DNA from 3 places in the Megasphaera sp. AF13-6AC genome. Region 1 is predicted to be linked to each of the others. Evidence: riboswitches for the same ligand, from Rfam matches in the RefSeq annotation. Region 1 holds a riboswitch; each other region holds the start of a gene.
The links. Region 1 has a riboswitch for S-adenosylmethionine ahead of metK (methionine adenosyltransferase). Riboswitches for the same ligand answer to the same signal wherever they lie in the genome.
Positions count from the first base shown of each region.

Region 2: it holds a riboswitch for S-adenosylmethionine, as region 1 does, so the genes downstream of both, PGX78_RS02015 (methionine ABC transporter ATP-binding protein) here and metK (methionine adenosyltransferase) in region 1, are expected to answer to the same signal.
Region 3: it holds a riboswitch for S-adenosylmethionine, as region 1 does, so the genes downstream of both, PGX78_RS00840 (branched-chain amino acid transport system II carrier protein) here and metK (methionine adenosyltransferase) in region 1, are expected to answer to the same signal.

Region 1 covers NZ_JAQCUN010000004.1:16,440-27,009, reverse strand. The annotation lists gene rsmB (16S rRNA (cytosine(967)-C(5))-methyltransferase RsmB) at 1-612, opposite strand, end outside; gene fmt (methionyl-tRNA formyltransferase) at 630-1,565, opposite strand; gene def (peptide deformylase) at 1,565-2,029, opposite strand; gene priA (primosomal protein N') at 2,136-4,517, opposite strand; gene metK (methionine adenosyltransferase) at 4,571-5,770, opposite strand; SAM riboswitch class I at 5,828-5,930, opposite strand; gene coaBC (bifunctional phosphopantothenoylcysteine decarboxylase/phosphopantothenate--cysteine ligase CoaBC) at 6,059-7,267, opposite strand; gene rpoZ (DNA-directed RNA polymerase subunit omega) at 7,285-7,494, opposite strand; gene gmk (guanylate kinase) at 7,507-8,127, opposite strand; gene PGX78_RS00615 (DUF370 domain-containing protein) at 8,117-8,416, opposite strand; gene PGX78_RS00610 (YicC/YloC family endoribonuclease) at 8,428-9,312, opposite strand; gene PGX78_RS00605 (Rqc2 family fibronectin-binding protein) at 9,474-10,570, shown strand, end outside.
Region 2 covers NZ_JAQCUN010000016.1:5,503-16,072, reverse strand. The annotation lists gene dnaG (DNA primase) at 1-153, shown strand, start outside; gene rpoD (RNA polymerase sigma factor RpoD) at 143-1,456, shown strand; gene PGX78_RS02020 (methionine ABC transporter permease) at 1,523-2,176, opposite strand; gene PGX78_RS02015 (methionine ABC transporter ATP-binding protein) at 2,157-3,200, opposite strand; SAM riboswitch class I at 3,283-3,378, opposite strand; gene hpf (ribosome hibernation-promoting factor, HPF/YfiA family) at 3,550-4,074, shown strand; gene PGX78_RS02005 (phosphate ABC transporter substrate-binding protein) at 4,417-5,307, shown strand; gene pstC (phosphate ABC transporter permease subunit PstC) at 5,360-6,232, shown strand; gene PGX78_RS01995 (ABC transporter permease subunit) at 6,226-7,041, shown strand; gene PGX78_RS01990 (phosphate ABC transporter ATP-binding protein) at 7,041-7,784, shown strand; gene yedF (sulfurtransferase-like selenium metabolism protein YedF) at 7,880-8,467, shown strand; gene PGX78_RS01980 (DUF3343 domain-containing protein) at 8,467-8,730, shown strand; gene selA (L-seryl-tRNA(Sec) selenium transferase) at 8,775-10,169, shown strand; gene PGX78_RS01970 (permease) at 10,190-10,570, shown strand, end outside.
Region 3 covers NZ_JAQCUN010000006.1:3,469-14,038, reverse strand. The annotation lists gene rsmI (16S rRNA (cytidine(1402)-2'-O)-methyltransferase) at 1-157, shown strand, start outside; gene metG (methionine--tRNA ligase) at 221-2,167, shown strand; gene PGX78_RS00870 (TatD family hydrolase) at 2,167-2,934, shown strand; gene PGX78_RS00865 (TIGR04076 family protein) at 2,944-3,210, shown strand; gene PGX78_RS00860 (LysR family transcriptional regulator) at 3,401-4,258, shown strand; gene PGX78_RS00855 (LysR substrate-binding domain-containing protein) at 4,327-5,220, opposite strand; gene PGX78_RS00850 (DNA polymerase IV) at 5,392-6,597, shown strand; gene PGX78_RS00845 (hypothetical protein) at 6,604-6,891, shown strand; SAM riboswitch class I at 7,311-7,415, shown strand; gene PGX78_RS00840 (branched-chain amino acid transport system II carrier protein) at 7,488-8,789, shown strand; gene PGX78_RS00835 (helix-turn-helix domain-containing protein) at 8,794-9,423, shown strand; gene PGX78_RS00830 (IS3 family transposase) at 9,447-10,250, shown strand; gene PGX78_RS00825 (Mrp/NBP35 family ATP-binding protein) at 10,310-10,570, opposite strand, start outside.

The DNA of each region.
Region 1 (10,570 bases):
GGGAATTCCCTTTTCCGATAACAGCTTCATAAGTCCTTCTCGGTCGATTCGCTCCGTATTGGCACGTATACAAAGTTCAGGAACCGTATCGAAATAGCGGCATAAAGTCACGGTATGATCCTGTCCGAACTCTGTTATCCATTTCTCTATAAGCCATGACTGCTGGTGCCAAGTCAGGGATAAGTGAAGAACCGGATTCTCGTCAAAAGTAGGGATTGCCAACCGTTCTTTTTGACGCAAGCTGTTACGTAACAGAGCGTTGACAAACTTGGCCATCCCTTCATTGCCGAAACGACGAGCCAATTTTACGGCTTCATTACAAGCTGCCGACGGAGGTACTTTATCCATAAAAAACAATTGATAAAGCCCCATCCGTAATACGGCCAGGCATACCGGATCAAGGGAGTTTTTTTTGCGACTTGATAAAATGCCGATAATATAATCGACATAGTTTAACGAACGCAAGGTTCCGTATACGAGTTCCGTATAAAAACGTCTGTCCCGATCCGTAAATTTTTCTTTTTGAATTATTTTCGACACGACAATATTGCTGTAAGCACCGTCTTTGCAAACGGCTATGAGCGAATGAAATGCCGCTTCGCGTACATTCATATATATCTCCGATCTTTTTATTCTATGCCTAAGACAGCACCGACCTGTAAGTCATGACTCTGTAAGAATTGAGCGGACGTCATAGTTTTGCGGCTTTCCGGCTGTACAGAGGTCACCTTCAAAGCCCCTGCCCCTGTTTGCACCGTAAAGTCCGACTTACTTACGGAGATTACCGTTCCCGGCGCGTTATCCGTAGAAGCTTGTACGGCATGGGCTACATGTATTTTCAGGCGCTTCTTATCCCAAAACGTGTAGGCACCCGGCGAGGGTTCCAACGTACGTACAGTCCTTTCAATAACTATGGCGTCTTCTTGCCAATTAATACGAGCCATGGACTTATCTATTTTTTGTGTATACGTAGCCGCCTTATGGTTTTGGCGTACGGCATTTTTTTCATAAGAATCAGGATCGGCCAATACTTTTAATAACGCATCCTTGCCGAGGAGGGATAGCTTTTCGAAGAGAGAACCCGTTGTTTCGTCAGATGCCAAACGGATTTTTTCCTGAAGCAACACATCGCCCGTATCCATACCTTCATCAAGCTTCATAATTGATATACCCGAATATTCATCGCCGTTTAAAACGGCATACTGAATAGGCGCCGCTCCTCTGTATTTAGGTAAGAGCGACGCATGAATGTTAATGCAACCGTACGGGGCGGCTGTCAATATTTGAGAAGGTAAAATTTTGCCGTAGGCAATAACGACAATAATCTGGGCTTGCAAGTCCGTAAGTGTCTTAATGACCGATTCATCTCGTACCGATTCGGGCTGCAATACAGGTAAACCCAACTCCAAGGCCTTCTCCTTTACAGGCGAAAAAGAAACGGTTTTACCGCGGCCGCGCTGCTTATCCGGTTGCGTTACGACTGCAACCACCTCGTGACCGGCGGCAACGACGGCTTCCAGTGACGGTACGGAAAAATCGGGGGTTCCCATGAATAAAATCTTCATTATGACTCATCCACTTTCCGTAAATTAACAGCTTTTTCCGTAAACAAATGCCCTTTTAAATGGTCCATTTCATGTTGAAATATACGAGCTAAAAAACCCTCAGGTTCATATATGACAGTCTTGCCGAAGCGATTTTTCGCCTGTACTTTTATTTTGGTATATCTGGATACATCTCCGTATATACCCGGTACACTGAGACAACCTTCCGGGCCGTATTCCGTTTCTTCCGACACGTCCAAAATTTCCGGATTGATTAACTCAATCAATCCGTTGCCGTCATCAAGAACCACGATTTGCAGGGACTCGTTGACTTGAGGCGCAGCCAAACCGACGCCTTCGGCTGAATACATGGTTTCCGCCATATCATCAAGAAGACGTTTAACGCGTTTGGTTATCGTTTTAACAGGAGCTGCCGTTTTCTTTAAAACGGGAGCTCCGTCTTTTACTATTCGTAATGCTGACATACAAGCAAACTCCTTATTTCTGTTCCATTCTATTGATTGCATGGATGTTCCCTTATTATATCCCATTTAAGGGGACAATACCAGTAGGAGCGTACAGCGGCGAGGTTTAAAAATTTGGATCCGCATCAATTAAAACACCGCGCTTCCAAAAAGCCTTATCCTTGTGTATAAAGGCTTTAACGGGGGCAGGATTGAGAGCTCGTATTAAGATAACAATACGGAATTTATTGCGTATTTTCTTAATAATATCTACATAAGGACCGATGATTTCCAAGTCGCCCGCACCTTCCGATTTTGCATACAGATTCAGTCGTTCATACAGATCATTGCCTCGACGCCATAAATCCTTTTCATCTTCATCAATAATGGTAATCTTCACCAATTTACCGAAGGGGGGATATGCCAATTCCCGTCGAAATTCGATTTCTTCTTTAAAGAATCCCTCATAGTCCTGATTCTTGCTGTGCTTTATTACATAGTGATCGGGGGCGTAAGTTTGCATGACTACTTTACCCGGAGTACGGTCTCTGCCTGCGCGTCCGGCTGCTTGCGTCAAGAGTTGGAACGTTCGCTCGCCTGCCCAATAGGCCGGTAAGTTCAGTAAACTGTCGGCCGCCAAAATGCCGACAGCTGCTACGTCGGGAAAATCATGGCCCTTAGCGACCATTTGAGTCCCCAATAAAATATCGTATTCATGCCGTCTAAAGGCTTCGATAATGGTGTCACCGCTGTTTTTACGAACCGTCGTGTCCTGATCCAGTCGTACGACACGTGCCTGCGGAAAGAGCTCTCGAATCTCCGCTTCTACCCGTTCCGTGCCGGCACCGAAAAACTTGATATATTTACTGCCGCACTGAGGACAGCGTTCGGGAATATCCGCTACAGCCTCACAATAGTGACACCGCAGGTGTTCCGACTGCTTATGGTATACCATCGGTACATCGCAGGTTTTACATTTAACGACATAACCGCATTTTCGACACATGACGAAGGTGGAAAATCCTCTTCGATTTAACAAGACAATAGCCTGTCGCTTTGTCGCCAACGTAGCTTTTAACAAGTCTTTCAATTTTTCCGAAAGAACGCCGTAATTTTGCATTTCCAATTCTTGGCGCATATCGACAACTTCTACTTCCGGTAAAGGACGATTGAGGACGCGATGCTTCAGTTCGATTAAACCGTATTCTCCCTTAAGGGCTTTTTCATAATCATTTACAGACGGGGTAGCACTGCCCAATATAACCGGAGCTTTGTAATAAGAAGCACGTTTTCTTGCCACTTCTACGGCATGATAACGAGGGGTCTCATCTTGCTTATACGAACTGTCGTGTTCTTCATCGATTATGACCAATCCCAAATCGGCAAAGGGAGTAAATACGGCAGAGCGAGCTCCGATACAAACGGCACTCTCACCCGTTGCCATACGGCGGCGATTGTTTTCCCGTTCGCCCTTGGACAATTGACTATGCATAACCGTCACCTCGTTGGCAAAACGTGCCGTAAAGCGACGCACAATTTGTCCGGTTAAGGCTATTTCGGGGACCAGAAGAAGAACCTGCTTGCCCTTGCGAATTATTTTTTCGGCAAGCCGCATGTACACTTCCGTTTTACCGCTACCCGTAACGCCGCGCATGACCCAAGTCCGGCTTGTCGCATCGGTTTCTACAGCCTGCACGGCGGCTTCCTGCTCTGCCGTTAAGGTCCATTTTTCATCTTTTTCGGCGGCAGTAGGCAGGTAAACCGTCTCTTTTTCTCTGTAAAAGACTTCGACAAAATCCGTCTCGCTTAAATGATTGATTACGACTCTTCCGTAACCGGCTTCCATTAAAGTATCAAAGGATGCTTCCTTTTTCTCTTCCAAAAAAGACAATAATCGGGCCTGTTGTTTTTTACGAGCCAATATTTTGTCAACGTCCGTTTTTATGAATCGCAACCATTTTTTTGTCTTAGGCCCTATCTTATTTAAAACTCGTTCAGACCTCAATAAAATCCCCTTATTTACCAAGGAATCCAAGGCTTGCGGATCCACTCGGCACAACAGGTCCCTTTCTCTATGCTCCTTCCGATCCGATACGGAGGATAAAACTTGTCGTTCCGCTTCCGTTAACGCCGCAGGAATATCCGCTTCGGCACGAAGTTTCACTTCGTAATCATAGGCTATACCGTGTTTTTCAATGAAAAAAAGACGTAGTGCATCAGCCAGGTTGCAGACATAATATTGACTGATCCATAAGGCGGTCGCCATAATTTCATCCTGTTTTCCTGGTTGAACAGATAAAACAGCCTGAATGGGCTTTAGTTTAAATTCTGGAATTTGTGTGAGTTCATCTTCTGTAGAAACTACGATACCCTCTTCCCTTCGAGTGCCGAAGGGGACCAGAACACGAGCTCCGATAACAATACGCTCTTTCAAACTATCCGGAACTAAGTATGTAAAAGTTTTTTGCAGCCCTTTGGCTGTTATATTAATGATGACATGAGCAATCATACAGGCTCCTGAAAAGGGGGAGACCTGAAACGGTCCCCCCCGAATGTAAGAACTTATAAACCGGCTTCTTTGCGAAGGATTTCGGCTTTATCCGTTTTTTCCCACGGTAAATCGAGATCGTTGCGGCCGAAGTGACCGTATGCAGCCGTTTGTTTGTATATAGGACGTTGCAAATCGAGCATCTTAATAATGCCGGCAGGACGCAAATCGAAGTGTTTGCGAATCAGTTCAACTACCTTATCGTGATCGCACTTTCCGGTACCGAAAGTTTCTACGCGAATAGAGACGGGATGTGCTACACCGATGGCATAGGCCAACTGGAGTTCACATTTATCAGCCAAGCCGGCAGCGACGATATTCTTGGCAACGTAACGAGCCGCATAAGCAGCGGAACGGTCTACCTTCGTGGGATCCTTACCGGAGAAAGCACCGCCGCCGTGACGTGCCATGCCGCCGTATGTATCGACAATGATTTTACGTCCCGTTAAACCGGCATCCCCTTGGGGACCGCCGATAACAAAGCGACCGGTCGGATTGATAAAGAGTTTCGTATTTTCATCAAATAATCCGTCAGCCAAGACGGGTTTAATGACAAATTCAATCAAGTCTTTTTCAATTTGCTCACGGGTTACTTCCGGACTGTGTTGTGCGGAAATAACAATGGTATCCACATGTACGGGTTTACCGTCATCATATTCGACCGTAACCTGTGTTTTGCCGTCGGGACGCAAATAGGTAAGTGTACCGTCTTTGCGAACCTTCGTCAATTGGCGAGACAGTCTGTGTGCCAAGGAAATAGGTAACGGCATGTATTCTTCCGTTTCATTCGTAGCATACCCGAACATGAGACCCTGATCACCGGCGCCGATAGCGTCGAATTCGTCTTTGTCACCGCCTTTTGCATCTTTGGCTTCTTTAGCTTCATCAACACCCATGGCAATATCGGATGATTGTTCGTCTAAAGATACTAAAACACCGCAAGTATCGCAGTCGAAACCGTATTTAGCACGAGTATAACCGATGTCGCGCACCGTTTCTCGAATAATTTTAGGAATATCAACATAACAACTTGTCGATATTTCCCCTACAACATGGACTAACCCGGTTGTTACCAAGGTTTCGCAAGCCACGCGGGCATTTGTATCTTGAGCTAAGATGGCGTCCAAAATACCGTCGGAAATTTGGTCAGCCATTTTATCGGGATGGCCTTCCGTTACCGATTCGGATGTAAAAAATTCGCGGTTTTTTGCCATTCGTATAAACCTCCTGTTTCATAAATAAAAAAATCCCTCTACAAAAGAGGGGATAACTACCCATCTTTCGGCCTTACGGCTGTTGGACTTAGCACCTTTTCCAAGTAGAAGGTTGCTGCGGCATCACAGGGCCATTCCCTCCGCCGACTCTTGATGGAACTATATGTTGTTTTGACTGATAACAATTATAAAGTAGGTCACAAAAAATTGCAAGGGTAAATATAAATTTTTACAACATTTGAAAAAAGGCGAAATTTCGAGCTTTTCACTCGAAATTCCGCTTCTTCTCTACAGATTCTTTTTGTTGTATATGTCAATGACTCGATCTATGATTCTTTCAGCCAATTCATCCTTGCTCATCAGCGGCTGTTCTTCTACCGTCCCGTCGGGGTAAATAAAGGCACCTATATTGGTAGTACCCTTAAAGCCTGCACCTTCCGCCGTTATATCGTTAGCTACGAGCATATCCAGATTCTTTTTAGCCACCTTGCCCTTGCCGTATTTGATAACATCCGTCGTTTCTGCGGCAAAACCTACAAGTATACGATTTCCCTTACGTTGTCCCAAGGAAAAAAGAATGTCGTCATTTTTAACAAGATTCAGCGTTAATTTGTCATCGTTCTTTTTAATTTTCTGCTGTGCCCGCACTGCCGGCCTGTAGTCAGCGACGGCGGCAGCCTTAATAACAATATTCGCATCATCATATAAGCGATCTACGGCCTCTTTCATCTCTCCTGTCGTCATGACATCGACACGATTGACCTTAAAGGGGGTCACAAGGTCTGTAGGAGCCGCTACCAAAGTTACGTCGGCACCGCATTTGGCTGCCGCCCTGGCAATGGCGAATCCCATGCGCCCGCTGGAATGATTTCCTATATAACGCACCGGGTCCAGGGCTTCGCGCGTACCGCCGGCAGTGACGATGACCTTTTGCCCGCACAACTCTTTTCGTTCATCTGCTACATATTCAAGCGCTTCTATAATACGTTCCGGAGCGGGCAAACGGCCGGCACCGACAGTCCCGCACGCTAACACTCCCGAATCGGGCTGCATAATCGTATAACCGCAATCTTTCAGGATTTGTACATTCCTTTGAACGATTTTGTTGTTCCACATATTCGTGTTCATGGCGGGACAGACCATTACAGGTGCCGTCGTAGCCATTAATACGGTTGTCGCCATATCGTCGGCAACACCGTTGGCCGCTTTACCGATAATATTGGCTGTTGCCGGTGCTACAAGGACTACGTGAGCCCATTCGGCCAAGGCGATATGCTCTACATGAAACTCCGGTACGTCGGCGAACATAGAAACGGCTACGGGATTGCCCGAAATCTCACGCAACGTTAAAGGCGTAATAAATTCCGTCGCATGCTTTGTCATAACGCATTTAACCTGAGCACCCTGCTTGCGTAACGTACTGGCAATAATAGCCGTCTTATAAGCAGCTATGCCGCCGCTTATGATAAGTAGGACATGCTTGTCTCGCAAAGACATGAGAAGTCACCCTCGCTTTATTTTATACCTGCTTGAGGTGTTTCATATTTAATTTTGCCTTCATTAATTTCTTCCATAGCCACGGAAACAACCTTATTTGTATTTACATCTACAAACGGAGCATCACCGTCCGTCAACTCTCTGGCTCTTTTTGCCGCTAAGGTAACCAGTGTATATTTACTGTCCACTTTTTTCATTAATGATTCCAGCGTCGGTTGAATTAACATAATTACACTCTCCTATTGTAACGTATACATTTTTTTTAAATTTTCTATAATCCCGCTATTTCGTCGTGAACGACACGCTTCTGCCGTAATGACGGCTTTCGCCTTGCTGACGGCAGTCTCCAGGTCATCGTTAACAATTAAATAATCGTACTTATCAATCCAGTCCAGTTCGGTACGTGCTTTATCGAGGCGCTTTTGTATCACTTCATCCGAATCGGTTCGGCGATTGTGCAGCCGCCGCGATAAAATTTCCAGACTGGGTGGAACTATATAGATACACACGGCATCGGGATAGACCTTTTTAATCTGCATAGCTCCCTGAATATCTATTTCCAACATGACATGGTGTCCTTCATCCATGCGATTAAATACATAGTCTTTAGGCGTTCCGTAATAATGGTCATAGACCTTGGCATATTCTAAAAAGGCGTCTTTTTCCAATAGCTTTTCAAAACTGTCATTATCCGTAAAAAAATAATTGACGCCGTCTTTTTCTCCTTCTCTCGGAGCGCGCGTGGTCATGGATACGGAATAGTCCATATGGGGAAAGTGGCACCTCAAGGCGTCACAAATAGTGCCTTTTCCGGCTCCGGACGGTCCGGACACGACCAGTAACATACCCTTAGTCTTCATGGACGTCACCCCCATTTTCTTCTTCCTGTAACGATAGTTCATTTCCGCGAAAAGCACCCATTCTATGGGCAATCGTTTCAGTCTGCAAAGCCGACAAAACGATTTGCCCCCGCTCCATTACCAAAACAGATCGCGTCTTTCGGCCGCAAGTAGCATCCACCAATACGTGTTCATCCCGGGCATCTTGAATCATCCGTTTCACAGGCGCCGATTCGGGGCTTATAAGAGCTACGATTTTGCCGGCTGAAACCATGTTGCCGAAACCGATATTCAGAAATTCCGTCTTCATATGTTCACCTGTCATTCAATATTTTGAATTTGTTCACGAATCTTTTCCAGTTCGTTTTTTAAGCGAAGAACCGCATCGGTTATCGTCAAATCCTGTATTTTGGAGCCGATTGTATTGGTCTCTCTATTCATTTCCTGAAGAAGAAAATCAAGAGAACGGCCTACATCGGTCGTTTCTGTCAATAACTTTTTTAATTGTAACACATGGCTCTTAAAACGTACAACTTCTTCCGTTACGTCGGATTTATCGGCAAAGACGGCAATCTCCTGAAGAATACGTGATTCATCCACATTTGTCCCCGTTTCTTCCAATAGTTTGGCAATCCTTTTATGCAATCGTTGCCCGTAAGCTTCACTGAGATCTGCGCGGTGATTGTCGATAAAATTGATGTATTCTTCCGCCTTGGCGGCGCGTTCCGACAAATCCAGTTCTATATTTTTCCCTTCTCGTTCGCGCATAATCGTTAAGGCCGTCAGGGCCTTGGCAGCAGCCGCTTGTATTTTAGGCCATACGACTTCCGTATCGGTCGGTTGTTCCTCCGTTACGAACCAATCGCTCATAAGAGCCGACGTTTCTGCAAAAGTAGCTTCTCCTTCCGAAAAAATACGGTTCTTAACCTCCGTTAACGCCTGTTTCCCCGCTTCTAAAGCCGCAAAATCGATACGAATGGCGGGAGTCTCTTTAGATAATTCTGTTACAGTTACAAAAACATCCGTTTTACCGCGATGTATAACATCCTTTAATTGGCGTCGCACTCGTTCTTCAAGAGCCGCATACGTTCTGGGAATGCGAATATTAAACTCCGCAAATCGTTGATTTACGGCTTTTATTTCCACAGTAATACTAAACTTTTCATCACTATACGTGCCGCTCCCGAATCCTGTCATACTGCGCATATGTAAACCTCCTTCAATAATGCCGTATATGTATACATGTATCCTAATCCCGTCACTCCCGACTGTCAATAAGATAGAAAAAATGAGAACTTGCCTGTACGAAATCTGTTGCATCGCCTATAATAGCTAAGAAAGACGGAAAGACAATAAGGAGATACACCATGAATCTTGACGGAATTACCTTGCACAGTGCTGTCGAAGAATTATCACAAGCCCTGACAGGCGGACAAATAACTAAAATTTATCAACTGAACGGTCGAGGGTTGTATTTTCGGGTTTTCAACGACAAGTCGCTCTATCACCTGATTATTACACTCGACGGTTCACCGCGACTTTTTCTGAGTGATAACCAACCGCCTACGCCGGATGTGCCGACAGGACTGGCCATGTTTTTACGCAAATATTATGAAAACGGTCGCATTGCCTCTATAACTCAGCTTCATCTCGATCGTATCATCGATGTAAATATTGATGTACTCAATATGTCGGGACAATTGGTAACTCGCAAAATGCATGTCGAACTTATGGGCAAGTATAGTAATGTTATTTTTACGGAAGACGGTATGATTTTGGAAGCACTCATAAAGACTCACAAGGATAAGCAGGCTTTGCGAACCATATATCCGAAACAGCCCTATGAGTTTCCCCCCAACTTCATGCGCATGAATCCCTTTGACTTTTCCGTTCATGAATTGACGGAAATGGCCAATACGGGTGATTCTGACGAAGACTTACGCACTTGGATGCTGAAACGTTTTAACGGTATGAGTACGGTCGTTTTAAATGAATTGTCGAACCGCACGGGTATTGATATAAACATACTCACGTCAACTTTGACGACAGAAGAAAAAAATGACTGGTTTTCAGCCGTTATACAGCTTGGTAAGGATGTTCAGGGATTAAAGGGAGCCTTCGTCTACACGGATAAAAAAAAGGAAATCCTCTTTCCTGCCGAGCTGAAAAGTTTGGCACATTTACCGAGACGTCACTATGACTATATTCAAGATTATTTAAAAGAATTTCAGGATACGGCGGCCAGCCTAAGCGGTGAGCAGGAAGAGCTGAAAAAAAAGGCCGCTAAGGCGGCGGACCGACAGCGCCGAAAAATCCGACGTATTAACTCCGAACTGAAAGAAACGGATAAGATGGACACCTATAAGTTGTACGGCGACCTTTTAATGATTCACGCTTATGACCGTCCGGCTCATCAATCATCTCTAACGGTCCGAAATTTATTATCCGAAACGATGGAAGACGT
Region 2 (10,570 bases), on a different contig from region 1:
GATTATAAAGAGCACAGCGCACGGGCGGCTGAATACAGCATTCGCAATGATTTGCGGTTGAAAGACGAGTTAGCGGCATGTAAGCGCTTGGGAGAAGAGATTAAAACATTAATCTCTTCGTCAGGGAAAGGAGCACACCACTTTGGCAGCTAATAAAGATAAAGAAAAAGATCTGGAAACAACGGAAGAAACTCTTACGGCGGAAACCGATAAACCGGCTAAGAAAAGCGGTACTAAGAAGGCTAAAAAGAGTACGGGTAAAAAGGCTTCGAAAGGAACGGGGAAGAAAAAGAGCGATAAAAAGCAAATTTCCGAAGAAGAACGGAAGGCTCAGATTTTAGAGAAAATTAACGAATTGACGGAAAAGGGAAAACAGCAGGGAAGTTTATCCTATTCGGAAATTATGAATGCCATGGGCGACTGTGACATGACGGCTGATGAAATGGACAGAATGTATGAACATTTCACGGATAACGGTGTAGATGTGCTCGGCGAATCGGAGCAACTGAATGAAAATGAAAGTTTAAATGATGATGCCGATGAAGAGTCGGAAAACGAAACGGTAAATGTAAATTTATCCGTACCTGAAGGCGTCAATATCGATGATCCCGTACGCATGTATTTGAAGGAAATCGGCCGAGTTCCCCTGCTGTCGGCAGAAGAAGAAATTATGTTGGCCAAGAGAATCGAAGCCGGCAGTGCCGAAGGGGCAACACCTGAAGAAGTAAGTGTCGGAAATATTGCCAAGAAGAAGCTGACAGATGCCAACCTGCGCCTTGTTGTCAGCATTGCCAAAAGATATGTGGGTCGCGGTATGCTGTTTTTGGATTTAATTCAAGAAGGTAACCTGGGACTGTTGAAAGCTGTTGAAAAATTCGATTATAGTAAGGGCTACAAGTTCAGTACTTATGCTACGTGGTGGATTCGCCAGGCCATTACGCGTGCCATTGCCGACCAAGCACGTACCATCCGCATTCCCGTACATATGGTGGAAACGATTAATAAGCTTATACGCATTTCGCGCCAGTTGTTACAGGATAAGGGCAGAGAACCGTTGCCGGAAGAAATTGCGGAAAAGATGGGCGTACCGGTTGAACGTGTCAGAGAAATCATGAAAATCGCTCAAGAACCGGTATCATTGGAAACTCCTATCGGTGAAGAAGAAGACTCGCATTTGGGAGACTTCATTGAAGATCAGGAAGCCATAGCCCCTGATGACGCGGCTTCCTTTATCTTACTGAAAGAACAGATAGAAGATGTGTTCTCGTGTCTTACGGATAGAGAACGAAAGGTCCTTTACTTACGTTTCGGCTTGAAGGACGGCAGACCGAGAACCCTTGAAGAAGTGGGTCAACATTTTAACGTTACGCGTGAACGTATTCGCCAGATTGAAGGCAAGGCGCTCAGTAAATTGCGTAACTGGGGCAAGCGCGAAAAAATTAAAGACTTTTTATAAGATATAAGAGATGAAAAGAAGAGACCCGTGTCCGCACGGGCCTCTTCTTTGTGTTTACACTGAAATTTAGCGTTTATTTGTTTTACGAGAAAGGAAATCGCCGAAGGCTTGAATGGCGTTGACGCCTATGATTAAGATGACAATAGTCGCCAACATGACGTCCGTACGGAATCGCTGGTAGCCGTAACGAATGGCAATGTCCCCCAAACCGCCGCCGCCGACGGCACCGGCCATGGCGGAAGAACCGATAAGGCTGACGATAAGAACCGTAATGTTGTTGATAATAGTAGGCAAAGCTTCGGGTAACAAGACTTTGCGAATAATTTGAAAGGGAGTAGCGCCCATGGATTGAGCCGCCTCAATGAGACCGTAGTCGATGTCGCGTACGGACGTTTCGACCAAACGGCTGAGGAATGGAATGGCGACAATCGTCAAGGGAACGCAAGCCGCCAAGGTACCGATGGAGGTGCCGGCTACCAGTTTGGTAAAGGGAATGATGGCAACCATGAGAATGATAAAGGGCACGGAACGAATGATGTTGACAATCGTGCCGAAGACTCGGTTAATCGGTGCATTCTCAAGGATATGCCCCTTGTCTGTCGTAACCAAAAGAATGCCCAAGGGGATACCGATGCCGGTAGCAATGATTCCCGAAACGGCAACCATGAATATTGTTTCTTCTACGCCTTGTAATAAGAGTTTAACGATTTCCGGGGACATAGCCGAGGACCTCACTTTCTACGGGTAAGCTTTTAATATAATCAAAGGCCTTTACTTGATTTTCCAAGGAGCCGATAATAGTAAAAATCAGGTAGCCGAAGGGAATGTTTTGAATATAATCGATATTTCCGTACAAAATACTGATATCCGCATCGGAATGACGAATTACATTGGCAATGAGGGGATCGTTCGTAACTTGCCCCTTAAAGCGAACACGAATGAGCATATTGCGGCCTTCTTCGGGTTGATCCGTTACGCCCAGGCGTGTAATGCCTTGGGGGACTTCCGTGTTAATAACGGACTTAACGAATTCCTGCATTGTTTCCGATTGGGGATCCGTGAAAATATCGACAACAGAACCGCACTCTTTAATGTATCCGCCTTCAATAACGGCAACGCGGTCACAAATATCTTTAACAACCGCCATTTCATGAGTGATAAGGATAATCGTGATTTTTAAGCGTTTATTAATATCTTTTAAAAGCTCTAAAATAGAGGTCGTAGTTTGCGGATCCAAGGCGGAAGTGGCTTCATCGCATAAGAGAATTTTAGGATCGCTGGCCAATGCACGGGCGATACCCACCCGTTGTTTTTGTCCGCCTGAAAGCTGGGAAGGATAGTTGAACTTTCTGTCACTTAAACCGACGAGTTCTAAAAGCCCTTCCACCTTATTGGCAATAATGTCCTTCGGGGTGCATGTCAATTCCAAGGGGAAGGCGATATTGTCGAAAACGGTACGTGATGAAAGAAGATTGAAGTGTTGGAAAATCATACCGATAGATTTTCTTTCCTGGCGCAACTGGCTGTCGGAAAGGGACGTCATATCACGGTCATCAATAATAATATGGCCGCTTGTCGGTCTTTCAAGCATGTTAATGCAACGCACGAGGGTCGATTTACCGGCACCGCTTTTGCCGATAATACCGAAGATTTCTCCGGCCTTAATATTCAGGTCGATGCCTCTTAAAGCATTAACCTTCGTTTTAGTACCGTATACTTTGGTAACATTTTTTAAGGTTATCATGAAGGTCGCTCCTTTACGGGGATATAGCTAAATAAAGATAATAAAAAAGCCGTCAACAGGTGACGGCAGTACGTACATACGGCACTCATCTGTCGGAAATCCGCTGGACTTGGCACCTTCCCTTGCGGGGGTTGCCGCAGCATCATAGGGCCAGTCCCTCTGCTGCTCTGGATGAACGGCTATTTAATTACGGATTTGATAGTAGCATGAATTCCGCAACGTTGTCAACGAAAGATTGACAAAAATAAAATATTAAAATTAAGGGAAAAAGAAGGATTTCGGAAACTTATGTCGAATATTATAATTAAGAAGACAAAGAAACGAGTCTTCAGAAAGGATGGGATGTATTATGGCAACAAGTGTACGCGGTAAGAACCTTGAAATAACGGCGGCATTAAAGGATTATGTGCTGAAACACGAAAAGAAAATCATGAAATATTTCGATACTGATGTGACCTTACAGGCCATGCTTTCCGTCGAAAAAGAAAGAAAGATTGCGGAACTTACCCTGAGGGTAGACGGAGTCGTTCTGCGTGTCGTAGAAACGGGCGAAGATATGTATGCAGCCATTGATATCGTATTTGATAAGATGGTGCGGCAGATTCATAAATATAAGACCAAACTGGCCCGGCGCATTAAGGACGGGTCCTTCAAGCCGACCCTTGTCACGGAATCTCCCGAATCGGATGAAGCCTTTGAAGTTGTAAGAACGAAAACCTTTACTCCCCAACCCATGGATGTGGAAGAAGCCATCTTACAGATGAACTTGGTAGGACATGATTTCTTCGTATTTTTAAATGCCGACACGGATAAAATAAGCGTTGTTTACAAGAGAAAACACGGAAAGTACGGATTAATCGAGCCGGAAGCTTAAACATATGATTACAAAAGTGTAAAATAATATCCAATCCCCCTTGTCAAAGTTAAAATGACAAGGGGGATTTTTAATAAAAAAGTCTATAGAATCACGGTTGTTTATAAAATATACTAATTAATGGTTTGGCATATTTTTATCTTATTAATACTCAATTGACCGTCATATAGGCATGCAGTAAGATAATACCTGTTAAGTATAATACGCGTATAGTTGTTTTAAGAAAATTCTTTTTTGCAATACGGGAAGAAAAAGCTTAATAGAAGCTGTTCCGGAAGACCTACTATAAAGAAGAGATACTATTTTATGCGTATTCTACAATAATTACAAAGGAGTTGTCATATGTTTACACGTAGATTTTTAGCAGTATTGGCCCTGGGGGCAAGTCTTGTTTTTACGGCAGCCTGCGGTAACGGCGGCAATACGGCGAAGGAAAAGACGGATATTACCTTTTTCGGCTCGTCAACCTTGGCTCCGGTTGTCACTAAAGCGGGTACGGCTTTTACGGAACAGTACGGTAAATGGAACAAGGCGGACTCGTCTTTGCCCGATGCGGATATTGTAATTAACGTTACGTCCGGCGGTTCCGGTGCAGGCATTAAAGCACTGCTTGACGGTACGGCCGACTTCGGCTTGGTGGCCAGAGAAGTAAAGAGTAGCGAAAAAGAAAAAATAAAAAACTATCAGGAATACAAGGTGGGTATCGATGCATTGACCATTGCCGTCAACCCCAACAATCCCATTGCTAAAATTAAGGATAATTTGACGAGTGATCAAATAAAAAAGATTTTCTCCGGTGAATATAAGACTTGGAATGAAGTGGATCCGTCCCTGCCGGCAACGGAAATTGTCGTTGTAACGAGAGATTTGGGCGGCGGTGCTCATGAAGTATTCCAGGAAAAAATTATGGGGGATACGAAGGTTACGGATAAGGCCATCCAGGCTCCGTCCATGGGAGCTCTCGTAGCCAAAATTATTGAAAATGAAAATGCCGTAGGCTACGCTTCTTACGGGGTAGCTAAGCAAAATGAAGGAAAAATTTTTGCTTTAAAAGTTGACGGTGTCGCAGCTACACCGGAAACGATTGTTGACGGCTCGTACAAGATTCAGCGTCCGTTACTTATCGTCGGTAGCGGTGAACTTACAAAGGTTCAAAGGGCCTTTATGGACTATCTGCGTTCCGATGCGGGACAAAAGCTGATTGAAGCTATGGGATTTATTCCTGTAAAATAGGTTAAAAGAGAACGGACGATTTTCGTCCGTTCTCTCTCTTACGGGGGAGTGTATGAAAAAGAGTGAAAGATTCATTCAATACAGTGTGACGGCAGGGGCCTGGTTCGTCATCGGTCTTTTTGTCTTTTTATTCTTCTTCATATGTCATGAAGGATTGCCTGTAGGCGAAGAAACCGATTGGTTGACCTTCCTGCTTTCTCGCAACTGGAATCCCTTGGGAAATCCGCCTGAGTTGGGGATTTTTCCCATGATTTGCGGCAGCTTGTATGTATCCTTATTGGCCGTTTTGTTGGCAGTTCCCGTAGGTGCGGGATGCGCCCTGTTTCTTTCTTTTTTTGTATCTGCCCGTATACGAGACATACTCTTGGCTTTTATTGACATGTTGGCGGGAGTTCCTTCCGTTATTTTCGGGTTTATCGGTTTAACCGTTGTGGTGAATCGAATCGGTAGGATGTTTGAGTTGGCATCCGGCGAGTCTATACTGGCTGCCGCACTTGTCCTGGCCGTTATGTTGCTACCTTTTGTCGTATCTACTTGTGTCGAGTCTATCGGTGAGGTGCGTCGCTTGTACGAAGGCGCATCACTGGCGTTGGGAGCCGATATGATGTATTTTATACGCCGGCTTGTCTTACCTTATATGCAAAATGCCGTTATCGGTGCCTGGATATTATCCTTTGCACGGGCGGCGGGAGAAACGATGGCCGTCATGATGGTTATGGGGAATGCGGTCATTATGCCCGAGCTTTTGGGCAAGGGCGAATCCGTACCGTCTCTTATTGCCTTGGAGATGGGCAGTGCCGAGTACGGAAGTCTGCATTACAGTGCCTTATATGCTGCCGGTGCCGTACTCTTGTTTTTACTTCTCCTGTCCGGTCTTTTATTAAGAGTTGTACGACATAAGAAGAGGAGTTTCCGGGGATGTTAAAAAAGTTGCTTTCCCTCTATATTTGGATATGCGGATTATTGACAGTAGGAGTGACATTTTTCATCTTTTTGTACATCTTGGCCGAGGGTGAAGCGTACTTAAGTCCGTCCTTTATTCTTGATTTTCCTTCAGGGACACCGTTAGGAACGGCAGGCGGTATTTTTCCGGCCATTGTGGGCTCCCTGTTATCCGGCGCGGTAGCGGCCGTGTGTGCATCCTTAGGTGCGACACTCTTGACCGTGTGGGCTGTATTCATTTGCAAGAATAGACGATCATATGAGGTTTTTCGCTTTTGTACCGAGTGTGCTTCCGGTATACCGTCCGTCTTGTTAGGTCTTTTCGGGTACAGTATTTTTCTTATTCATTTAGATATACATAAGAGTGTGTTGACGGCGGGTATGACGTTGGGAATCATGATTATTCCTTTTATTACCGTCCGTTTGGAAAAAGTGTTTCGTGAATATCCTGTGGACCGCATCGAGGCTGCCAGAGCCTTAGGTATAGGAGATATGCATATTGTGGCTACCTTGGTTATAGGTACGAGAAAGCAGGAGTTCTTTTCAGCCGTAGCCTTGGCTACGGCCTATGCCATGGGAGCGGCGGCACCGGTCATGTTTACGGGCGCCGTCTTGTTTACAAGAAGGCTCCCGGGACTTACGGATCCCTTTATGTCCCTGCCTTACCATTTATATTTATTGGTAAGTGAGGGATACTCCGTGTCCTTGGCATACGGAACGGCATTCGTTCTTATAGTAATGCTTTTGATTGTTAATTGTATTTGCAGATTTGCATTAAAGCGGGGAAAATAATGAAGGCTCATATTCGTATAGAAGGCTTACGGGTAGGGACAAAGCATAAGGATATTTTAAAAGATATCGACTTAATCGTACCCGAGCGGGCCATAACGGCTATTATCGGTATGTCCGGATGCGGAAAATCCACGTTGTTGCATAGCCTGAATCAAACCCTGGGTGACGGCGTACGTATTCATGGCGGCAAGATTTTTTTAGACGACATGGATATATCCGGCATGGATGTGGGTGAGCTTCGGAAAAAAGTAGGGCTCATAGGGCAGCAGCCGACAGTCTTTCCTTTTTCTCTTATAAATAATATGCTTTATGCACTGAATTATCATCGTAAGGGAACGACGTTACAGCGGCGGGAAACAGCCGTTGAAGCTTTAAAAGCGGCGGGGCTGTATGATGAAGTCAAAGATATGTTGGACTCACCGGCCGGGTCTTTGTCGGGAGGCCAGCAGCAACGCTTATGCATAGCTCGTGCCTTGGCTTTGGATCCTCAGGTTTTATTACTTGATGAACCTTGTTCGGCTTTGGATATCAAAAGTACCTTGCGTATTGAAGAGACACTGAAAAAACTGAAAGACCGCTGTGCCGTTTTAATAGTGACGCACAATCTGTCACAGGCGAAGCGACTGGCCGACTATGTTGTCTATATGGAAAAGGGGCAAATCATAGAGCGACGTACCACTGAGGATTTGTTTTCTCATCCCGAACGAGAAGAAACAAAAACCTATTTGAGTTATATTCAATAAGTGTGCGAAGGGGAGCGTACCTTTTCGCACCGTTATTTAAAGGAACCCGACACAATGCAAAAGGTGTTCCTTGTTTATGTAAAGGGGGATTTAAAATGGTAAAAGTAAATGCAGTCGGAATGGCATGCCCGTTACCCGTGATTGAAACACGTAAGGCTTTAAGAACGGAAGATGTCGTAGAAACGACGGTAGATAACAAAATCGCTACGGAAAACTTGCGCAAAATGGCGGCGGAACTCGGCTATGCTTATGAATTAAAAGAAGAAAGTGCCGATCGTTTTGTCGTAACCGTTACCAAGACTGAAGGCGAACAAGCGGTTCAAGTACCTGCAGCGGATAAGTATACGGATGAATATATTGTCGTCATCGATTCGCCTACCATGGGTAAAGGCGATGAACAGTTGGGTAAGAATCTGATGAAAGGATTCATTTATTCTTTGACGGAACAAGATGTGCTGCCGCGCCGCATTATTTTCTATAACGGCGGGGTACCTCTTATTACTAAAGACTCGGAAGTATTGGAAGATTTGCAAAAGATGGCGGCTGCCGGAACGGAAATCTTCGGCTGCGGTGCCTGCCTCAACTTCTACGGCCTGACCGAGAAGGTCGCCGTAGGAGAAGTTACGAATATGTATGCCATTGTTGAGATGATGCGTAAGGCTTATCGCATCATTAAACCGTAATGACTACGGAACGTTATGGCGTAGCCCTGCTGAAAAACACGCGCGATGCCATGGTCATAGAAGAAAGGGCTAAAAAAGAGGGCTTGGCAGTACGCATTATACCGACACCTTCTAAAATATATGCCAGTTGCGGCTTTTCATTAAAGTACGAATTGAATGAAGAAGGAGCTTTAAAAACGCTTTTGGAAGAAGAAATGCTTTCCTGTGACGGCTTTTACCATGCTGAAAAAGAAGGCTTGTCCGTTACATACCGTGAAGTATAAAATAGAACGGTACACTCTATTACAGTAGAAAGTTGGTGCCCATAGTGAAAGAAAAACGGAATGTATTGGCCTCTCTTCCGAAGGTGGACGTGTTTTTGAGTCGTTCCGATATGACGGCCTTAGCCGACTCGTACTCACCCCTTCTTGTAAAAGACGCTTTGCAAAAGGTGTTGGCCACAATAAGAGCGGATGTTTTAAATAAAAAGATAACGGACGTGCCTGCTGATGAAGAAGTGGCCGCTCTCGTATCAAAGCAGATCAAAGATCGCGAGGCCTTTCGCCTGCGCCGCGTCATCAATGCGACGGGTACGGTGTTGCATACGAATTTGGGGCGTTCCGTCTTGAGTGAATCCGTATGCCTGCATGTGGCGGCCGTAGCCGGGTATTACTCTAACCTGGAGTATGATATTGCTCAAGGCCAACGAGGTTCACGCTATTCTCATTTGACGGATATGCTCAGAGAACTTACGGGTGCGGAAGACGTTCTTGTCGTCAATAACAACGCAGCGGCCGTTATGCTGGCCTTAAATACGCTGATAAAGGGAAAAGAAGTGGTTATTTCCCGTGGCGAATTGGTCGAAATCGGCGGTAAGTTTCGTATTCCTCAGGTTATTGAGCATAGCGGCGGTCATATTTGTGAGGTCGGGACGACCAATAAGACGCACTTGTCCGATTATGCCGGGGCCATCGGAGAGGAAACGGGAGCTCTTATGAAGGTGCACACCAGTAATTACCACATAGTGGGATTTACGGAAAGCGTACCTATGGAAGACATGTCCAAACTGGCTCATGATCACGGGTTACCGTTAATTAACGACTTGGGCAGCGGCCTTTTAATCGACATGACTCGTTTCGGCTTGCCTTATGAACCTACTGTAAAGGAAGCGATTGCCAAAGGGTGTGATATTGTAACCTTCAGCGGTGATAAGCTCTTGGGCGGTCCTCAGGCGGGAATTATTGTAGGTAAAAAAGAATATATTGAGGCGATGAAAAAGAATCAACTTCTCAGGGCTTTGCGCGTCGATAAGATGACTATTGCCGCTTTAGAAGCGACTTTTCGCTCCTATTTGGATGAAGAACGGGCCATTCGGGATATTCCCGTCTTGCAAATGTTGGCCCTGACCAAGGACGAAGCACAAGAAAAGTGCGGTCGTTTTATTCGCGTTCTTGAAGAAGAACAGCTTCCCGTTCGTTGGAAGGTGGAAGAAGTGACGGACATGGTCGGCGGCGGTTCTTATCCCGAGTATAATATGCCCGGCTATGCCGTAGCCTTGGACATCGACGGGATGACGGCGGCGGAGGCGGAAAAGCGTCTGCGTGAAGCGGATATTCCCGTTATTGTGCGAGTACAGCATGATAGCGTTCTAATCAGTGTACGAACCGTTCAGGAAGATGAATTTATTATTATTTGTCGTACCTTGGCAAGTGCTTGCAAGTAGGACGATGGGGGAATTTTTACATGGAAGACAATATGAGTAAGAGACATAAAGTTTTATTTCCTTTAATTTTTGCTATTGTGGCTGTAGTCGGGCTCTTTTATGTCAAATGGGATCCGTACTATGCCAAGGCTTTCGTAGCGGCAGCCAAGGGAAGTATCGGCTCATCTATTATTACGGGAACGTCGGCACAGGCGCCGGAGCCGTCCGTGCAAGCGGCTCTCGATTATGCGTCGGCTTATTTTACAGCCGTTTGGAAGGCTGTTGTCTTGGGCCTTCTTGTCGGTTCGTTAGTGCAAGTGCTTATACCTCGTAAGTGGGTAACCCGGTTTATGGGGGCCAATGATTTTGCATCGAGCCTGCGTAGCGGTGCGGCCGCCCTTCCGGGGATGATGTGTACCTGC
Region 3 (10,570 bases), on a different contig from region 1:
GAAGGAAATGGGTGAACTTCGTGCCGACCTTGATTATGAAAGTGTACTTCGGCAACTTTTGGCCGAGGGTACAGATAAAAAGGATGCCATTCGGATTACTGCCGAGAGGTGTCGTGTTCCGAAACGAGTGGTGTATAAAGCGGCCTTACGTTTATAAGCGTACTATTGCCGTTTCGAACAGACTGTCGGCTCATTTGCCGTCAACAGGAGGGATTTATTCATGTCGAATAAAGAAAAGAAAACTTATTATATTACTACACCTATTTATTATCCCAGCGCAAAACTTCATATCGGCCATACGTATTGCACGACAATTGCCGATTCCTTGGCCAGATTTCATCGTTTGCGCGGTGACGATACTCTTTTTATAACCGGATCGGATGAGCACGGTCAAAAAATTCAACGGGCTGCCGAAGCACAGGGAATGAAGCCCATCGAGTATGTAGACGGCATTGTAGCCTTGTTTAAGGATTTGTGGAAGCGTCTGAATATATCTAATGATGTTTTTATCAGAACAACAGAGCCGCGCCATGAACGAGTGGTTCAAGACTTGATGCAACGTTCCTTCGATAACGGTGATATTTATAAGTCTGAATACGAAGGCTGGTATTGTACACCTGATGAAACCTTCTGGCCGGAAAATAAGTTGCCCGACGGTAAGCACGTCTGCCCCGATTGCGGCCGCCCGTTGGAATTGGTAAAAGAGGAAAGCTATTTCCTGCGCCTTAATAAATATGCCGACAGATGGCTTAAATTCATTGAAGAGAACCCTGATTTCATTCAGCCTGAATCGCGTCGCAACGAAATGATTGCTTTCGTTAAGAGCGGATTGGAAGATCTCAGTATTTCGCGTACATCCTTTGATTGGGGTATTAAGGTACCTTGGGATCCGAAGCATGTTGTTTATGTCTGGTTTGATGCTTTGGCTAATTACCTGACAGCGGCCGGGTATTTGGAAGACCCGGAAAACTTTGATAAATTTTGGCCGGCATCCTTGCATTTAGTGGGCAAAGAAATCGTGCGATTCCATACGATTATTTGGCCCATTATGCTCATGAGTTGCGGACTTCCTTTGCCGAAGAAAGTATTCGGGCACGGCTGGCTTATTGTAGACGGCACGAAGATGAGTAAATCATTGGGGAATGTTGTCGATCCCGTCCCCTTGATTGAACGGTACGGGGCGGATGCATTGCGCTACTATTTGCTGAAAGAAGTTCGGTTGGGACAGGACGGGAATTTCTCCTTGCCTACTTTTATTAATCGTATAAACGCTGACTTAGCCAATGATTTGGGTAACTTATTGCAACGTACCTTGGCTATGGTCGAAAAATATGAAGACGGAGTCGTTGCCGGTCCGACGGATAAAGAAGCGGTCGATGACGAATTGGCGGCGTTGGCGGTCGAAACGGTTCGCAAGTTCGAAGCCGAAATGGACGATATGAAAATTGATGACGCTTTAAATGATATTTGGGGTCTTATCAGACGAAGCAATAAGTATATTGATGAAACCGTGCCGTGGGTTTTGGCTAAAGATGCCGACTGCGTAGGACGATTGCGTACAGTTTTATACAACTTAATGGAATCGTTACGGATTATTTCCGTTCTTGTCAGTCCTGTTATTCCTGCCAGTGCGGAAAACATGTGGACGCAACTCGGCTTGAAGAATTTTAAAGAGGTTAAGCTTTCAGATGTGGCTGTATGGGGAGGCTACCCGGTAGGCACACATACAGCTAAAGGAGAAGCTCTTTTCCCGCGTTATGACTTGGCGGAAGAAGTGGCGGAAGCTCCCGTTGATGAAAAGGCGGCTGTCGATGTAGTACCTGCAGCCAAAGAACCGCTTAAGCCCGAAATCGATATCGATACATTCGGAAAAACGGATTTGCGCGTCGGTATTGTTTTGGCTTGTGAAAAGGTGCCTAAGACATCAAAATTGTTGAAGTTGCAAATTGATTTGGGCACAGAACAGCGGCAAATTGTCAGCGGCATTGCCAAGTATTACAAACCGGAAGATATGGTAGGTAAACATGTCATCGTCGTTACGAACTTAAAGCCGGCTACTCTTTGCGGAGTTGAATCTTACGGTATGCTATTGGCCGCTTCAGACGGCAACGATAATTTACAAATTATCTTTGCCGACTCCATGGCGGCAGGAAGTCGAGTACGCTAATGCTCTTTGATACACATTGCCACATTAACGATGAAGCCTATAAAGATGATCGTGCGGAAATGATGGCACGGGCATTTGAAGCCGGGGTAGGTTGTATGGTTTGCCCCGGCACGGGCGTGGACACATCGGCTTCGGCGATTGAATTAGCCCGCGTTTATGATGAGGTTTACGCAGCTGTAGGATATCATCCTGAAGAGGCTGCGGCTGCGACGGACGAAGGGTTTGCGCAGATGAGGTCATGGCTTTGTCAGGAACCCAAGGTGGTGGCTATCGGCGAGGTCGGCTTGGATTACCATTGGCCCGAACCGTCTCGACAGATACAACAGAATGTTTTCATTGAACAGGTCAAGATGGCAGCGGAACTGGATATTCCTTTAATTATTCATGACCGGGAGGCACACGGTGATACGGTAGATATTTTACGTAAGTACGGAAAGGGTTGTCGCGGTGTTTTTCACTGCTATTCCGGTAGCTATGAAATGGCTAAAGAATTGATAAACATGGGTTTCTATCTCGGTTTCGGCGGTACGACGGTATTTCCTAAATCGTTAAAATTAAAGGATATTGTTGCACGCCTGCCGGAAGACCGAATTCTGATAGAAACGGATTGTCCGTATTTGACGCCGCCGCCGTATCGGGGTAAACGTAATGAACCGGCTTATGTCCGTTTTGTAGCTGATGAAATTGCCGTGTTGAGGGGAACGGACAGTGCACATATCCGAAAGATGACGTGGGAGAACGGGAAGCGGCTTTTCGGACTTTTGTAGAGGGAAGGTATGAAAAAGAAAGATGTAAAAATTACAATCATCGATTCCCTCGGCCACAAAGGGTGTCATAGAGGGCATCGTGTAGGGGATACGTTCAGCTATGATAAGGACCGGGGACGTATTTGTCCTATGGCCATGCATGTCGCCTTTCCGTATATAGATATTTTGAGGTACGGAGGAGCCATACCGGATCAACCGGAAGGAACAGCTGTATTTTGTTGTCCCGATGTGGACGTTATTCACGTGTTTAAATTAGAACTTGAATCGAATAAATAATAAATTGACGGCGGAGGCTGAGTTCCTCCGCCGTATTATATTTGTAAAACACAATACGTAAAAATGTAATAAATACTTGCAAAAAAGTAATAGTAGGGCGTAAAATGAACGTACAGAGACGTGAGACATAAAGCGAAAATCTTTGGTAAAAGAAGGCGGTTTTATGTTGGATTTCAGGATGTACACGTTTTTGAGCGTCTGTCGTCACATGAACTTTACGCATGCGGCGTCAGAGCTCCATCTTACCCAACCGGCGGTGACGCAACAGATTCACTGGCTTGAACGCTACTACCGAACTAAACTTTTTTCGTATAACGGGAAAAAGTTGCGCCTTACCGGTGCGGGAAGATTACTCCGTATGGCGGCAAAAAACGTATATCATGACGATACGGTTGTGAAGCGGCAGATTGAGCAATTCCGAACGCATAGTCGCAGTTTGTTGCTCGGCGTGACGCCGACTGTTTCGGAGCATGATATAGGGGGTAAGCTTATCGAGTTTTTGCACCGATCCGGGAAAAAAGGAATTTCAGTTCGTATAGATACGACGGAAGAACTGACAAAGGCCCTGGAAGTGGGTTTTCTGGATTTTGCCGTTGTCGACGGGCCGGTGGAGGGGGACGGAATCGACAGCATGGCTTTCCATACGGAAAGACTGATTTTATGTTGCGGTAAAAGTTATGATATAGATAAAAGTATCGACTTGGAAGAGTTAAAAAGACATAAGCTCTTACTTTGCGGCAGTCACCTGGGGTCGCGACGGTTATTTGAGCAGTGCCTGGAGGAGCAACGGCTTACGTTGGAATCGTCTTTTAGGTATATTGATTTAGGGACCGATGAGATTGTAAAGCGATTTGCTTACGGAAACTGCGGAGTTGCCGTTGTTTATGAAGGAGTCGTCCATGAGGACTTGCGGGCCCGGCGGTTACGACGCATCCGGGTTGTGGGGATTACCGGTAAGGATTCATTCTCTTTGGTTTGGAAGGAGTCGCGTATGAGTCGAGAAGAAATTATGCGTATATATCAGGGGTATTCGGACTGCGTATGTTGATGAAGTTTGTAAAACAGGAAAACCGCTGTACGGGGGAAATCCGTATAGCGGTTTCTTTATGTGTAAGTCTAGTCAGAGTTTTTGTAAAACTCTTTGAAGAATTCAACCCACATGCGAGTGGGATGAGAGAGAAAGCCCTTGCTTTTCCAAACCATGGCCAAGGTCCACGTAATTTGGGGATCTATAAGGGGAACGGTTACCAGACGAGTCGGGTCCAGTCTTTTACAGATTGATTCGGGCAGCAAGGCAATACCCATTTGAGTATGTACCATTTCGCCCATAAAGTCCCAGTGACTGGTTTGCCCGACAATGTTCGGACGCGCCGATATTTTTTGATAAAATGAACGAACATAAGAATAAAGAGAGAAGCTTTCAGGATAGTAAATCAGCGGTTCGTCTTTAATTTCCTGTAAGGTAATTCCCTTTTTCTTAGCCAGCGGATGATCGGGCCAGAGTACGACACGTAAATATTCCTGATCGAAAATAAAGAAGTCGTAGGGAGTATCCGCATTAATCGGCAAGGCTACGAAGCCCGCCTGAATGAGGCCGTTATCAATAGAGGAAATAACATCGTGTGAGCCGACTTCAGCCAGTTCCACCTTGATGTCCGGGAATTTTTCGGAAAAATGGTGGATAAACGGAGAAATAAAAGTAGAGCCGATCATAGGCGGTACCCCGATGGAAACAGTTCCGGAATTGAATTGGTGAGGTGATCCCAGCTCGTCGCTGATTTGTGCCAACTGCTCGATTACCGATTCCACTTTGGGAAGGAGATAGGCGCCGATTTCCGTTAACTCCACGTGCTTTCCCGTTCGGTTAAACAGCTGTACTTGCCAGTAGTTTTCCAGGGCCTTGATGCCTTTACTGATAGAAGGCTGGCTGATGTGGAGAGAATGAGATGCTTTGGTAAAGCTTTTTTTGTGAGCTACTTCAATAAAGTAGGTTAATTGGAACAAATCCATGGACGAATGCCTCGTTTCTAAAATGTTACATTTATACCTAATTTCTTAAAATATTATGCTTATACATAGTACCATATTTCATAAGAGAATAGAACAAGAAAATGGCTTTGTCTATATTTATTTTGAACAAAATTGTATAATGTTATAACCGACGGGAAAGGGGGAAGTTTTGTGGTCAGACGATGGATTATGCACGTCGATATGGATGCTTTCTATGCGTCCGTAGAACAACGGGATAATCCCGAACTTCGCGGTCGTCCCGTCATTGTAGGCGGTACAAGTGATCGCGGTGTTGTTGCCACGGCTTCCTATGAAGCACGAGCTTACGGTGTTCATTCCGCACTGGGCACAAAGAAGGCCAGACAATTATGTCCCGACGGGATCTTTTTGCCTCCGCGGATTGCCTATTACCGTACTATTTCCCGTCAAATCAGGAAGATATTCGAAGGGTATTCACCGTATATAGAGCCGCTTTCTTTAGATGAAGCATTTTTAGATATATCGGGGTTGTATGGATATTATAAGGATGTTTTGGAAGTCGGGCGGGCTGTAAAGAAGGACATTAAAGAACAGACCGGTCTTGTTGCATCGGCCGGTATCGGACCGAATAAATTTCTGGCTAAGCTTGCATCCGATTTGGACAAACCCGACGGATTGGTCTGTATTCCTTATGGAAAAGAAGAGGAATTGTTAGCACCTTTACCTATTCGTAAGATTTGGGGTGTCGGCAAGGTAACAGAAAATCGCCTTTTGGCTGCCGGGTACGATACAATAGGCAGTATTGCGGCTGCCTCTCCCGATAAGTTGCGCCCTCTTGTAGGTAATCAGGCTGAGCGGCTTTATGAATTGGCTCACGGAAGAGATTACAGACGAGTTGAAACGGCTCAGCAGGTGAAATCGATAGGTAATGAACAAACATATGAAAATGACTTGGTCTTACAGGAAGATGTGGATCGGCAGTTACGTCTCTTGGCTGAAGAAGTAGCACATCGCTTGCGTAAACACGGGTTGATGGGGCGTACAATAACTTTGAAAATACGGTATAATGATTTTACGACAGAGACGAGGTCGGAGTCGTCTGAATCTATAGGTCTTTATACAGAAGAACAGCTTTATTTTTCCGCACGAAAGTTATATGCTAAGAAGATAAGAAAGGGTTCTGTACGGTTACTGGGGATTACGGTCAGTAAATTGCAGACCGCCATTATCCAGGACTCTCTCTTTGCGAAAGACCCGACAACCCAAAAACGGTTAGCTGATGAAAAGGTAACGACGGCTATCGATAAATTACAGGAACGATTCGGAAAACGTGCTGTTATGAAAGGTTTTTTGTGGGAAGCGGAAAGTAGTGTCAAAGAAGTGAAAGAAAAGGAGTAATGATATATGGCAATGTTTAAAGTGGCGGCACATACCGGTGCCGATAACCAGGGCTGGATCGGGTATGATGAAGAAACGAAGGAAATAACGGTCTGTCTTCAAGATGAGGCTTTAAAAAAAGCGGCTTATGAATATTTATCTACGCCGAAAGTACTGAAACGGTTCACCGGGCTTACAGAATTTGAAGAAATATCAGGCATGCCGAATGATAGTTTAGATATGTTCAAACTTGCATTGGGTAAAATTTGGGAGGCGACAACCGTATATATTGACTGGAGTCGTCCGGTTGAGTAGAACTTATACACAGGTTATGCACATTGTTGAGAAAATTATGTGCATAACTTTTTTTGTGCCTAAAACAAGCTGTTTTTAGGCCGTGTACATTGGTAACACTTTAAATAAAATGTGGATAAATCTAAAATGATAAGGATATGAAATAAAAATATCATCATATAAATAGCATAAATAAGCCGTTTTATTTCACTTCCTTTTATTTGAGGTAATGTGTATAAATTTCTTTGCAATGGGGATGGTTGGTGTGAATGCGCAGTAATAACTGAAAAGAAAATCAACCTTTGCGCTTAAAACTAAGATGTAAACAGGCACGGATCCCCGTATTATCCACAGAAAGGGCAGATAGATCATACTGTGAATCGAACATGTATTTTATTGACAAGTAAGGGCGATTCCTGTATGATTTCAATCAAATAAAATAATCATCCAGAGCAGCCGAGGGACTGGCCCGTTGAAGCTGCGGCAACCTTCCGACAGGAAAGGTGCCAACTCCAGCGTTACTTGAGGGTGACGACAGATGATATGGCCTGTAATGAATGCGTCATCTGTCAAGATGACGTTTTTTATATGCCGTTGGAAGGAAGGAGTCGGAGGACATGAATGACAGCCGTATTAAGCATAAATCGGTTACAGTCAAAGACGTGCTGATTTTGGGGTTTGCTTTTTTTGCTACATATTTTGGCGCGGGGAATCTTATTTTTCCGCCACAACTGGGGTTTGTCAGCGGGTCCTCTTACGGGCCGGCATTGGCAGGACTGACGTTGTCGGGAATTTTATTACCTATTTTTGCCCTTCTTATTATTTCCCGATATGGTGATGTACGCCGTATTACGGAGAGGGTCGGCCCTTATACCTATAATATTTTGCTTACCTTATTGATGATTGTTTGTATTTTCGTATCTATTCCCCGGACGTGTGCTACGGCTATTCAGTTAGGAATACAGGGAAACTTTTCTAATATTCCTTTTATTCCCGGAGTCGTTCTTTATTTCTTACTTTCTTATTGGATTACGTCGGATGAAACGAGTGTACTTGATAAGGTAGGCAAATTCTTGACTCCTTTGTTAGCCTTGATTCTAATGGTTATCGGAGTGTTAGGAGTAGTAGCCCCCATTGGAACTCCCGCAGAGCCGACCGTAACCAACTCCTTTACCAATGCTTTTTTGGGCGGTTATAATACGGGAGATGTTTTGGTCAGTTTTATTATGGCGTCTTTGTTTATACAGTCCGTTGAGAACAAAGGGTATGTTGAAAGTCGGGAACGTAATCGCATGATGTTTTATTGCGGTGCCGTATCGGTTATTTTGTTATTTATTATTTACGGCAGCCTCTTGTTTATGGGGGCTTGTGTAAGTGCCGATGTATCGGCGGATACGGGCCGTGCAGAGCTTTTAGTTTTGGTTATTAAGCGTGTCGGCGGGGCTGTTATGTTGCCCATGGGTGTAGCCGTTATCCTTGCGTGTTTAACGACTGCTGTCGGACAGATTGCGGCTGTTGCCGATTTCTTCCGTACGGCGTCAAATAATCGTGTGAGCTATAAGGCCGTTGCTATTACGACCTGTATACTTTCGGCATTGACGGCTCTTCTCGGCGTGGACGGTATTGTCGAATATATCGGTTGGATTTTCGGTGTCAGTTATCCGCCGGTTTTGGCACTTATGGTATTGGGAACGTTCGCCTCTTTTATTTCTTATAATGAAGCTTATAAAGGAGCTATTTATGCTGTTACAGCCTATGCACTTGTAGAAGCGTTACCCGGACTTAGTGGTCTGGAAGCAGCAAAATCCATCGTTTCCGCCATGCCTTTGTCGGCAGTCGGATTTGGTTGGGTTACTCCGTTTGTAGTCGGTCTTATTGTCGGAAGTGTTGTAGGTCATATGAGACGACAGAATGTATAAATGCATGCATAAAAAAGAAGGTTTCTCTTATGTTGAACTGCACCCCAAAAATTGGACACAATTTTTGGAGGTGCAGTTTTTTATGTCAAAATATTCAAAAGAAGTAAAAGAAAAGGCTATTTATCTTTCTGAAAAAGGATGGAATTCTTTTAGCATTGCTAAAGAACTTGGGATTCCAGAAAGTACTGTAAATGGGTGGTTACTTAAATTTAAGATTAATCATAATATAAATAGAAAAATGGTTAAACGGGTATTTTCAGCAGACTTCAAACGTAAAGTTATTGAAACCAGATGGAAAAATAAGTTATCCTTTAAGGAAGTAGCAGAACATTTTAATTTAGATAATCCTAGCCTAATCGCATCATGGCAAAAAAGATACTTAGATGAAGGAATCTCAGGATTACAACCTAAACCTAAAGGTAGACTATCTATGAAACCGAAAAAACTAATACCACCCACAAAAGATCAAAGTATTAAATCAGACAAAGAACGGATAAAAGAACTAGAAGCTGAAATCGCTCGGTTGAAGTATGAAATGTCTTTTTACGATGACTTTATGAAAGAAATGCGTGAAATTGCTAAACCCAATAGAGCTGTAAAAAAAAAGCACAAACAATTGCCATCGAAAGATTAAGAAAAATATATCCCCTTCAGTTTATGCTCGAGTACTTTGGCATTAGTCGTAGTACATATTATGCACGCTTAGCTAGCATAAAAAAGGGAGACAAATATGCAGAGGAACGAGAAGCTATTCGCACACTTGTGGCGATGAATAAAGGACGTTATGGGTATCGCCGAATTACAATAGCATTGCATAAATTAGGCATTCATATAAATCATAAAGTCGTAATGCGTATTATGAAGGAGGAAAACTTAACATGTAAAGTTCGCCTAAAGAAATACCGCTCATATAGAGGTAGTGAAGGAAAAATCGCTCCCAATATGATTAAGCGAAACTTTACCGCAACAAAGCCTGATCAAAAATGGACCACAGACATTACTGAATTCCACTTGTTTGGGCGTAAAGTCTATTTATCACCAATCTTAGATATGTATAATGGTGAAATTGTATCTTATGAAATATCAGAACGACCTGTATTAACACAGGTGTTATCTATGCTGGATAAAGCCTTTAAGAATAGACCCAATAGCAAAGGCTGCATCTTACATTCAGATCAAGGATGGCAGTACCAGCATAGTACTTATCAAGAAATATTAAAAAATCACGCTATTATTCAAAGTATGTCCCGTAAAGGAAATTGTTTGGATAATAGCGTGATGGAAAACTTCTTTGGCTTGTTGAAGTCAGAGTTATTATATTTAGAAAAGTTTGCTTCCTATGAAGATTTTATCAGCAAATTAAAGGATTATATTCATTATTACAATACAAAACGCATTAAGCTCAAATTAAAAGGAATGAGTCCGGTAGAATACCGAACTCATTCCCAAAAAGTAGCTTAATTATATCTGTCCAAGAAAATGGGTGCAGATCATGTAAAGAGAAACCTTCTTTTTAGTTTCTAATTATTCGTTGTAGCCGCGAGGTATTCAGCCGTATCGGACAAGTAATTAACCGCGTACGATTCAATATCACCCTTATCCACATGGGCGGCAAATTGCGGATCAATAGGCAACTTGGCTACGTGAGGAATTTCGTACTTTTTAGCGGCTTCGTCTACATGGCTCTTGCCGAAGATTGAATGTCTCTTATGACAGTCGGGACATTCAAAATAGCTCATGTTTTCTACGATACCGAGTACGGGGACCTTCATGAGATCCGA